Regions from separate parts of the Enterobacter sp. RHBSTW-00994 genome, predicted to be linked through region 3. Evidence: predicted binding sites of a transcription regulator. Region 3 holds the regulator's gene; each other region holds the start of a gene.

Region 1 (3,286 bases), 550 kb from region 3:
GACCCACTTCGCCCGGACGAACATCATCGTAATGGCTGAAGGTGGAGTACAGCAGACCCGTACCGGAAGTCATGGTCATGAATTCTGAACGGAAGCCGATCAGACCACGGCTTGGGATCACGTAGTCGAGACGTACGCGGCCTTTGCCATCTGGATTCATGTTTTTCAGGTCGCCTTTACGCTCACCCAGAGCCTGCATAACAGAACCCTGATGCTGCTCTTCAACGTCCAGTGTTACGTTTTCGAATGGCTCTTGTTTACGGCCATCGATTTCGCGGAAGATAACTTTCGGACGGGAAACCGCCATTTCGAAACCTTCACGACGCATGTTCTCGATAAGAACAGACAGGTGCAGCTCACCACGACCAGATACACGGAATGCATCCGCGTCAGGCGTTTCTTCAACACGCAGCGCAACGTTGTGCACCAGCTCTTTGTTCAGGCGGTCAAGGATCTGACGAGAGGTAACGAACTTACCTTCTTTGCCACAGAACGGAGAGGTGTTGACGTTGAAGAACATAGAAACGGTTGGCTCATCAACAGACAGTGCTGGCAGTGCTTCAACAGCCTGCGGGTCACAGATCGTGTCAGAGATGTTCAACTCGCCCAGACCGGTGATAGCAATGATATCGCCTGCTTCTGCCACGTCAGTTTCGATACGTTCCAGACCCAGGTGGCCCAGTACTTTACCGACTTTACCGTTACGGGTTTTGCCTTCGCTATCAATGATAGTGACCTGCTGGTTCGGCTTCACTTTACCGCGTTTGATACGACCAATGCCGATTACACCAACATAGTTGTTGTAATCGAGCTGAGAGATCTGCATCTGCAGCGTGCCGTCGAGATCAACGTTTGGTGCAGGAACACGGTCAACAATCGCCTGGTACAGCGGGGTCATGTCGTCAGCCATGTTTTCGTGGTCCAGACCTGCGATACCGTTCAGCGCAGAAGCGTAAACGATAGGGAAGTCCAGCTGCTCGTCGGTCGCGTCGAGGTTAACGAACAGGTCGAATACCTGGTCAACAACCCAGTCAGGACGCGCGCCAGGGCGGTCAACTTTGTTGATAACAACAATTGGCTTCAGACCGTGGGCAAATGCCTTTTTGGTAACGAAGCGCGTTTGCGGCATTGGGCCATCCATTGCGTCAACGACCAGCAGAACGGAGTCTACCATGGACATTACACGTTCAACTTCGCCACCGAAATCGGCGTGCCCTGGGGTATCAACGATGTTGATACGGTAGTCATTCCATTTGATAGCGGTGTTTTTCGCGAGGATGGTAATCCCACGCTCTTTCTCCAAATCGTTGGAGTCCATCACACGCTCTTGAGTTTCGGCACGCGCATCAAACGTACCGGATTGCTGCAGCAGCTTATCAACCAGGGTAGTTTTACCATGGTCAACGTGCGCGATGATGGCGATGTTACGCAAATTTTCGATCACAACTTTGCCTCAGGCATTTAGAAATAGCGCGTTATTGTACACGGATTAATCGCACTACAAAACAGGATCACAAACATCCCCCGCAAACAAGTATCGCAGAGTTGCTTTGTGATCGCTTTCACGGAGCGTAAAAAGGGCACTTTAACGTAAATTGCACCAATATGGTGCTCCATGTTCACAGTGGAGCACTATACTGGTGCAACATAACCATCGTGGTGCAGCAGTTTTGCACTATGGTGCGCATGATAACGCCTTTTTGGGGTGTTTTAAAAGTTGGCACAGATTTCGCTTTGTATAAATACGGCAAAAAGGCGGCAGCAATGCCAGCCTTACACAGAATTTGAAGACCTCGTTACCACGACGACAATGACCAATCTGGAGAGTTAAGTATGTCCGCTGAACACGTTTTGACGATGCTGAACGAACATGAAGTGAAGTTTGTTGACCTGCGCTTCACCGATACCAAAGGCAAAGAACAGCACGTCACGATTCCTGCACATCAGGTAAACGCCGAATTCTTTGAAGAAGGCAAAATGTTTGACGGCTCCTCAATTGGTGGCTGGAAAGGTATCAACGAATCCGACATGGTTCTGATGCCTGACGCAACCACGGCGCTCATTGACCCGTTCTTCGAAGAACCTACACTGATCATCCGTTGCGATATCCTCGAGCCAGGCACACTGCAAGGCTACGACCGCGACCCACGTTCCATCGCGAAACGTGCTGAAGAGTACCTGCGTTCTACTGGCATCGCAGACACCGTTCTGTTTGGGCCAGAGCCAGAGTTCTTCCTGTTTGACGACATCCGTTTTGGCGCATCCATCTCTGGTTCTCACGTTGCTATCGATGACATCGAAGGTGCATGGAACTCTTCCACCAAATACGAAGGTGGTAACAAAGGTCACCGTCCAGGCGTGAAAGGCGGTTACTTCCCGGTTCCTCCGGTCGATTCTTCACAGGACATCCGTTCGACCATGTGTCTGATCATGGAAGAAATGGGTCTGGTTGTTGAAGCGCATCACCACGAAGTAGCAACTGCTGGCCAGAACGAAATCGCGACCCGCTTCAATACGATGACCAAGAAAGCGGACGAGATTCAGATTTACAAATATGTGGTCCACAACGTTGCACACCGTTTCGGTAAAACCGCAACCTTCATGCCAAAACCAATGTTCGGCGATAACGGTTCCGGTATGCACTGCCACATGTCCCTGTCCAAGAACGGTACTAACCTGTTCTCTGGTGACAAATATGCCGGTCTGTCTGAGCAGGCGCTGTACTACATTGGTGGCGTAATCAAACACGCTAAAGCAATTAACGCCCTGGCAAACCCAACCACCAACTCATACAAGCGTCTGGTCCCTGGCTACGAAGCACCAGTAATGCTGGCTTACTCCGCCCGTAACCGCTCTGCTTCTATCCGTATTCCAGTGGTTGCATCTCCGAAAGCACGTCGTATCGAAGTGCGCTTCCCGGATCCAGCGGCTAACCCATACCTGTGCTTCGCAGCACTGCTGATGGCGGGTCTGGACGGCATTAAGAACAAGATCCACCCAGGCGAAGCGATGGACAAAAACCTGTACGATCTGCCTCCAGAAGAAGCGAAAGAGATCCCACAGGTTGCAGGTTCTCTGGAAGAGGCATTGAACGCACTGGACGCAGACCGTGAGTTCCTGACGGCCGGCGGTGTCTTCACTAACGACGCTATCGATGCTTACATCGCGCTGCGTATTGAAGAAAATGACCGCGTGCGTATGACTCCGCACCCAGTTGAGTTCGAACTGTACTACAGCGTTTAAGTTTTAACGGGTTTTGCGCGACCTTTTACGTGCAAGCCCGAAA
Region 2 (3,286 bases), 1.9 Mb from region 3:
CAAAGTCGCTATGGCTGACAGCCGACGTATTATTCAGGTTCACGTCAAAATGCCGGACGACTCCCCGGTTCCGAAACTGGAAGATTAATGTAAATGGCATTTGCCTCATTACTTGAACGCCAGCGCGTCCGTTTGCTGCTGGCGCTGTTACTTGGAGCCAGCGGTACGCTGGCTTTTTCTCCTTACGATATCTGGCCTGCGGCCATTATCTCTCTGATGGGGCTGCAAGGCCTGACCCTCAATCGTCGTCCATTACAGGCTGCAGCCATCGGTTATTTCTGGGGCCTGGGTCTGTTTGGGTCCGGTATTAACTGGGTTTATGTCAGTATCGCGCAGTTTGGCGGGATGCCAGGGCCCGTTAACGTTTTTCTGGTCGTTTTGCTGGCGGCTTATCTTTCGCTCTACACCGGTTTATTTGCGGGTATTCTTTCGCGCCTGTGGCCAAAAACCACCTGGCTGCGTGTCGCCATTGCCGCACCCGTGGTGTGGCAAATCACCGAGTTTCTGCGCGGTTGGGTTCTGACCGGCTTCCCGTGGCTGCAGTTCGGCTATAGCCAGATTGATGGTCCGTTGAAAGGTCTCGCACCAGTTATGGGCGTTGAGACAATTAACTTCCTCCTGATGGTGGTCAGTGGTTTGCTGGTGCTGGCGATGATCACACGCAACTGGCGACCACTGGTGACAGCAATCGTGCTCTTCACCCTTCCTTTCCCGCTTCGTTATATTCAGTGGTACACCCTTGAGCCTGAGCGTGCGATGCAAGTATCCATGGTGCAAGGCGACATACCGCAGGCGATGAAATGGGATGAGAAGCAACTGCTGAACACGCTCAAAATCTATGCCGACGCTACCGAGCAGGTGATGGGGAAATCACAGTTGATCATCTGGCCAGAATCCGCGATCCCTGACCTGGAAATTAACCAGCAACCTTTCCTGAACATGATGGATGATTTGCTGCGCGCCCGTGGCAGCACGCTGATAACCGGAATTGTCGATGCGCGTCTGAACCAGCAAAACAGGTATGACACGTACAACACGATCATTACGCTTGGTAAGGATAATCCGTACAGCTACAACTCCACTGACCGCTACAACAAAAACCATCTTGTCCCGTTTGGCGAGTTTGTTCCGCTGGAATCGATTCTGCGCCCGCTCGCGCCGTTCTTTGACTTGCCGATGTCATCATTTAGCCGTGGTCCGTATGTTCAGCCACAGTTGCATGCGCATGGTTTTGCACTGACCGCCGCCATTTGCTACGAAATTATCCTCGGTGAACAGGTGCGCGATAATTTCCGTCCGGATACCGATTATCTGCTGACCATCTCCAATGATGCATGGTTCGGTAAATCCATTGGCCCGTGGCAGCATTTCCAGATGGCACGCATGCGCTCCCTGGAATTAGCACGCCCGTTACTGCGCAGTACCAACAATGGTATTACCGCCGTGATTGGTCCGCAGGGTGAAATTCAGGCCATGATCCCGCAGTTCACCCGCGATGTACTGACTGCTAAAGTTACACCGACAACAGGCCTGACACCGTATGCCCGCACCGGTAACTGGCCATTGTGGATCCTGACGGCACTGTTTGGCTTTGGCGCAGTGCTAATGAGCCTTCGTCAGCGTCGTAAGTAATCTTCTCCCCCCTTCCCCTCTCTCAACCGGGAGAGGGGATCCTACGCGCCCTCTTTCACCATCCAGCCTCACCTTTTCCCCTCTTCCTTTTAAGAACAGGTTCAGGGGAAAGAGCATTTCTGGCACGCCTATTGCTTTGTTAATTCACGCAAACGTAATTTGGCTTAACGTGAAACTTTGTCGCACCAGCACAGGTCATCGACAGCACCACAAGAGTGCAACGAAAGATTTTTGCCTCTAAATGGTGCGGCGCGCTTCGCAAAAATAAACAATAACGCAGCAAAATCTTTACATTAAGCCAAACTAAATGTTAACAAACATGCATAACACTGCACTCGTTTTGAGCGAGCTATAACAACATCACACTGGGTCTCTATGCGTCTCTGGCGCAGATGAAAAAAGGAGTTGGGTATGCAATTACGTAAACTGGCCACAGCAATGCTGGTGATGGGAATGTCCGCAAGCGTCGTTCACGCTGAGGACGCCGCACCCGCTGCCGGGCAAAGCACTCTCGACAAGATTGCTAAAAACGGCGTGATCGTGGTCGGCCACCGTGAGTCTTCTGTGCCGTTCTCGTACTACGACAACACACAGAAAGTCGTCGGCTATTCTCAGGACTACTCCAACGCAATCGTCGAAGCGGTCAAGAAAAAGCTGAACAAGCCTGATATTCAGGTAAAACTGATCCCAATTACCTCTCAAAATCGTATTCCGCTGCTGCAAAACGGTACATTCGATTTTGAGTGCGGTTCGACCACCAATAACCTTGAGCGCCAGAAACAGGCTGCCTTCTCCGACACTATCTTTGTTGTAGGCACGCGCCTGCTGACGAAGAAAGGCGGCGAAATTAAAGATTTTGCTGACCTGAAAGGCAAAGCGGTTGTGGTGACGTCCGGTACAACCTCTGAAGTTCTGCTGCACAAGCTGAACGACGAGAAGAAAATGGATATGCGCATCATCAGCGCAAAAGACCATGGTGACTCTTTCCGTACGCTGGAAAGCGGGCGCGCTGTCGCGTTCATGATGGATGACGCTCTGTTGGCTGGCGAACGTGCGAAAGCGAAGAAACCAGATAATTGGGAAATCGTCGGCACTGCGCAATCAAAAGAAGCCTACGGTTGCATGCTGCGCAAAGACGATCCGGAGTTTAAGAAACTGATCGATGACACCATTGCTCAGACGCAAACGTCTGGTGAAGCGGAAAAATGGTTCGATAAATGGTTCAAGAACCCGATTCCACCTAAAAACCTCAACATGAACTTCGAACTGTCTGACGACATGAAAGCGCTGTTCAAAACACCAAACGACAAGGCTCTTAACTAATTAGAACGACAAGGGCGGGATCTCCTGCCCTCTCGATTGTCGGGAAGCATGGACAGACTATACGCTGAGTGGTCGTTCCCCACTCAGCGCAAACATTGAGCTTCTCACCAATCTTCGAGGGTAGCGCTGCTACCCTTTTTTTTCTGGAGTTTATTATGTCAATCGACTGGAACTGGGGCATTTTTCTGCAACAAGCCCCGTTCGGCAACACCACTTATCTCGGCTGGCTATGGAGTGGCTTTCAGGTCACCGTTGCACTATCCATAACGGCCTGGATACTCGCATTTCTTGTCGGCTCTCTGTTCGGTATTCTGCGTACCGTCCCAAACCG
Region 3 (3,286 bases):
CTTCATCACTTTGGGCTGAGCGCAGTCGGCGGCAAATGGTTTTATCTGCCAGGCGTTTGGCGACCAGAGAAAGCGTGTGCAGATGGGTTTTTGTCTGATCGGCCGGAACCAACAGTGCGAAGAGGAGATCGACCGGCTGGTTATCAATGGCGTCAAAGGCGATAGGTGTTTCCAGTTGTACAAAAACACCGACGGCACGCAAGGTATCTTCTTCCAGCTTGCCATGAGGAATTGCAATGCCGTTGCCGATGCCAGTACTGCCCATTTTTTCACGGGTCAGAATAGCTTCGAACACGACCTGCGGTGGTAGGCCCAGCTGTTTTGCAGCCAGTTCACTGATGATTTCCAGCGCACGTTTTTTGCTCTGGCAGTGGACACCACTGCGGGTACATTCCTGGTTAAGGACGTTGCTCAGTTGGAGAGCGGAATCGTTGTTCATCATAATTTCACCTAAGCGCTAACTGTACAAATGGCCCGTTGTGTTTCACAACAGGCCTTCCTGCACCCGTTAACTGCCCGGACAATTAGTGTTGTTTTAGTTTATCTTTATGTTTATTAAGCTGTCGCGCAAGCTTGTCAATCAAGCCGTCGATAGCCGCATACATGTCTTGCCCTTCCGCACTGGCATGAAGCTCGCCCCCATTAACATGCAGGGTTGCGTCCGAGATATGAGTCACTTTCTCCACTTTTAACACAATGTAGACCTGGTTTATCCTTTCGAAATACTGCTCAAGTTTCGCGAATTTAGCATTCACAAAATCGCGTAAAGCATCAGTAATTTCGACATTGTGTCCTGTGATGTTGAGCTGCATAGTGTCTTCCTTATCGGTTGTGTCAGACCAGTTGTTTACGCTGGTTAGACGGCGGAATGGATAAAGACTCTCGATACTTCGCAACAGTACGGCGTGCCACCATAATACCCTGATCGGACAGCATGGTGGTTAACTTACTGTCACTCAGTGGCTTCGCGGGATTTTCCGCGGCGATCAACTTCTTCACCAGTGCGCGAATCGCCGTCGACGAGGCTTCGCCACCGCCTTCGGTATTCACATGACTGGAGAAGAAATACTTAAGCTCAAAAATACCGCGTGGACTGTGCAGATACTTTTGTGTGGTCACACGGGAAATCGTCGATTCATGCATCTCGACGGCCTGAGCAATATCTGCCAGCACCATCGGTTTCATAAACTCTTCACCCTGCTCAAAGAATGCCTGCTGTTGCTCAACGATACAGCGACTTACACGTAGCAGGGTATCGTTTCGGCTCTCCAGGCTTTTGATCAACCATCGTGCTTCCTGAAGGTTGCTACGAATGTATTGATTGTCAGAGTCGTTGCGCACACTGGTACACATCGAAGCATACTGCTGGTTGATTTGCAGGCGAGGAATACTGTCAGAATTCAGTTCGACAACCCATCGGTCATTATGTTTTCTGACCAGCACATCAGGGATAACGTATTCAGGTTCACTGGTCTGGATCGATTGGCCAGGGCGCGGATCCAGTGATTGGATCAGGTTGACCGCTTCTTTAAGTACGTCTTCTTTCAGGCGTGTTACGCGCATCAGTGTGCGGAAATCATGGTTTGCCAGGAGATCCAGGTGTTCGCTGATGATTAATCGCGCCTCGTCAATCCATGGTGTTTCCCTGGCAAACTGAGAAAGCTGGATCAACAGGCAGTCGCGCAGATCTTTAGCGGCGACGCCAACCGGATCAAAGCGCTGGATACGTTTCAGAACCGCTTCAATCTCTTCAAGATCAATCTCATCATTGCCGATGCTTTCCAGGATATCGTCCAGCGTCACCGTTAAATAACCGGTATCATCAACGGCATCGACAATGGACGTCGCAATAGCGCGATCGGTGTCAGAGAACGGCGTCAGCTCGACTTGCCACATTAGATAATCTTGCAACGACTGGGTTGTTTCACCCTGATAGACAGGTAATTCGTCGTCCTGATAGTCCACGCGCGTTCCAGATGGCGTTCCTGCGGTGTAGATTTCATCCCAACTGGCATCCAGAGGCAGCTCGTCCGGCATCTCTTTTTGTTCGAGAGCATCAACGGTGTCGAGCGCTTCTGTATCTTGTGTCTGCTGGGTTTCTACCTCGTCATGAAGATCGGTTTGCTCCAGCAATGGGTTGCTATCCAGCGCTTGCTGGAGTTCTTGCTGAAGTTCTAGCGTGGACAGTTGCAACAGGCGAATAGCCTGCTGTAGCTGTGGCGTCATTGCCAGTTGTTGGCTGAGCCTTAATTGCAAACCTTGCTTCATGTTCAGAGCATTATTCTCCGGTTCGGCGTGACAATACCTCTACCCTATCAGAGTCTGAAGTCTTCCCCAAGGTACACGCGCTTAACATGTTCATCTTCGAGGATCTGTTGAGGCGTGCCATGAGCAATCAGATGGCCCTGGCTAACAATATATGCACGTTCGCAGACAGCCAGCGTTTCACGGACGTTATGGTCAGTGATAAGTACGCCGAGCCCGCTATCGCGCAGGTGTTCAATAATGCGTTTGATGTCGATAACCGATATGGGGTCAACACCCGCAAAGGGCTCATCCAGAAGGATAAATTTAGGATTTGCAGCCAGCGCACGAGCTATCTCGACACGGCGACGTTCACCACCAGAGAGTGCCTGCCCAAGGTTATCGCGCAGATGTTCGATATGGAACTCTTCCATCAACTCGTTGGCGCGATCCTGACGTTGTTCGGCGCTAAGATCGTCGCGGATCTGCAGGACTGCCATCAGGTTATCGAAGACGCTCAAGCGGCGGAAAATGGAAGCTTCCTGAGGCAGATAGCCAATACCACGGCGCGCACGCGCGTGCAGTGGCAGCAAGCTAATGTCATCATCATCAATGATAATGTTGCCTGCATCGCGTGGGACAATGCCCACCACCATATAAAATGTAGTGGTTTTACCTGCACCGTTAGGGCCTAAAAGGCCAACAATTTCGCCAGAATTTACGGTCAGACTGACATCTTCTACGACGCGACGGCCTTTATAGGCTTTGGCGAGGTTCTTTGCAGTTAATGTTGCCATAACGAATTAGTTACTCTTCTTCTGTGCCGGGGCCTGGCTTTGGCCTTTGTCCTGCAGCTGTGATGGAACAAGCACGGTTGTCACGCGTTTGCCTTTCTCGCTGGACGCTTGCATCTTCTGCTCTTTCACCAGATAGGTGATTTTGTCACCGGTGATATTGCTATCCAGTTGTTCCAGATAAGCATTACCTGTCAGGATGACAAGGTCTTTCGCCAGCTCATAGTGCATATGTGTGGCGCGGCCTT

Evidence for each region. The regulator sigma-54, encoded in region 3, starts transcription at its own class of promoters, with help from an activator protein. The targets are predictions, from matches to a motif close to GTTGGCACANNTTTCGCTNT.
Region 1: a site for sigma-54 is predicted at 1,717-1,736, ahead of glnA (glutamate--ammonia ligase). Genes of this name have one in related genera too.
Region 2: a site for sigma-54 is predicted at 1,751-1,770, ahead of HV346_RS06125 (amino acid ABC transporter substrate-binding protein). Genes of this name have one in related genera too.

Annotation. Positions count from the first base shown of each region.
Region 1 is NZ_CP056199.1:4,815,217-4,818,502, forward strand. Features, by position in the region: gene typA (ribosome-dependent GTPase TypA) at 1-1,444, opposite strand, end outside; gene glnA (glutamate--ammonia ligase) at 1,834-3,243, shown strand.
Region 2 is NZ_CP056199.1:1,306,388-1,309,673, reverse strand. Features, by position in the region: gene corC (CNNM family magnesium/cobalt transport protein CorC) at 1-88, shown strand, start outside; gene lnt (apolipoprotein N-acyltransferase) at 94-1,632, shown strand; gene HV346_RS06125 (amino acid ABC transporter substrate-binding protein) at 2,044-2,955, shown strand; gene gltJ (glutamate/aspartate ABC transporter permease GltJ) at 3,111-3,286, shown strand, end outside.
Region 3 is NZ_CP056199.1:4,266,658-4,269,943, reverse strand. Features, by position in the region: gene ptsN (PTS IIA-like nitrogen regulatory protein PtsN) at 1-442, opposite strand, end outside; gene hpf (ribosome hibernation promoting factor) at 525-812, opposite strand; gene rpoN (RNA polymerase factor sigma-54) at 835-2,268, opposite strand; gene lptB (LPS export ABC transporter ATP-binding protein) at 2,316-3,041, opposite strand; gene lptA (lipopolysaccharide ABC transporter substrate-binding protein LptA) at 3,048-3,286, opposite strand, start outside.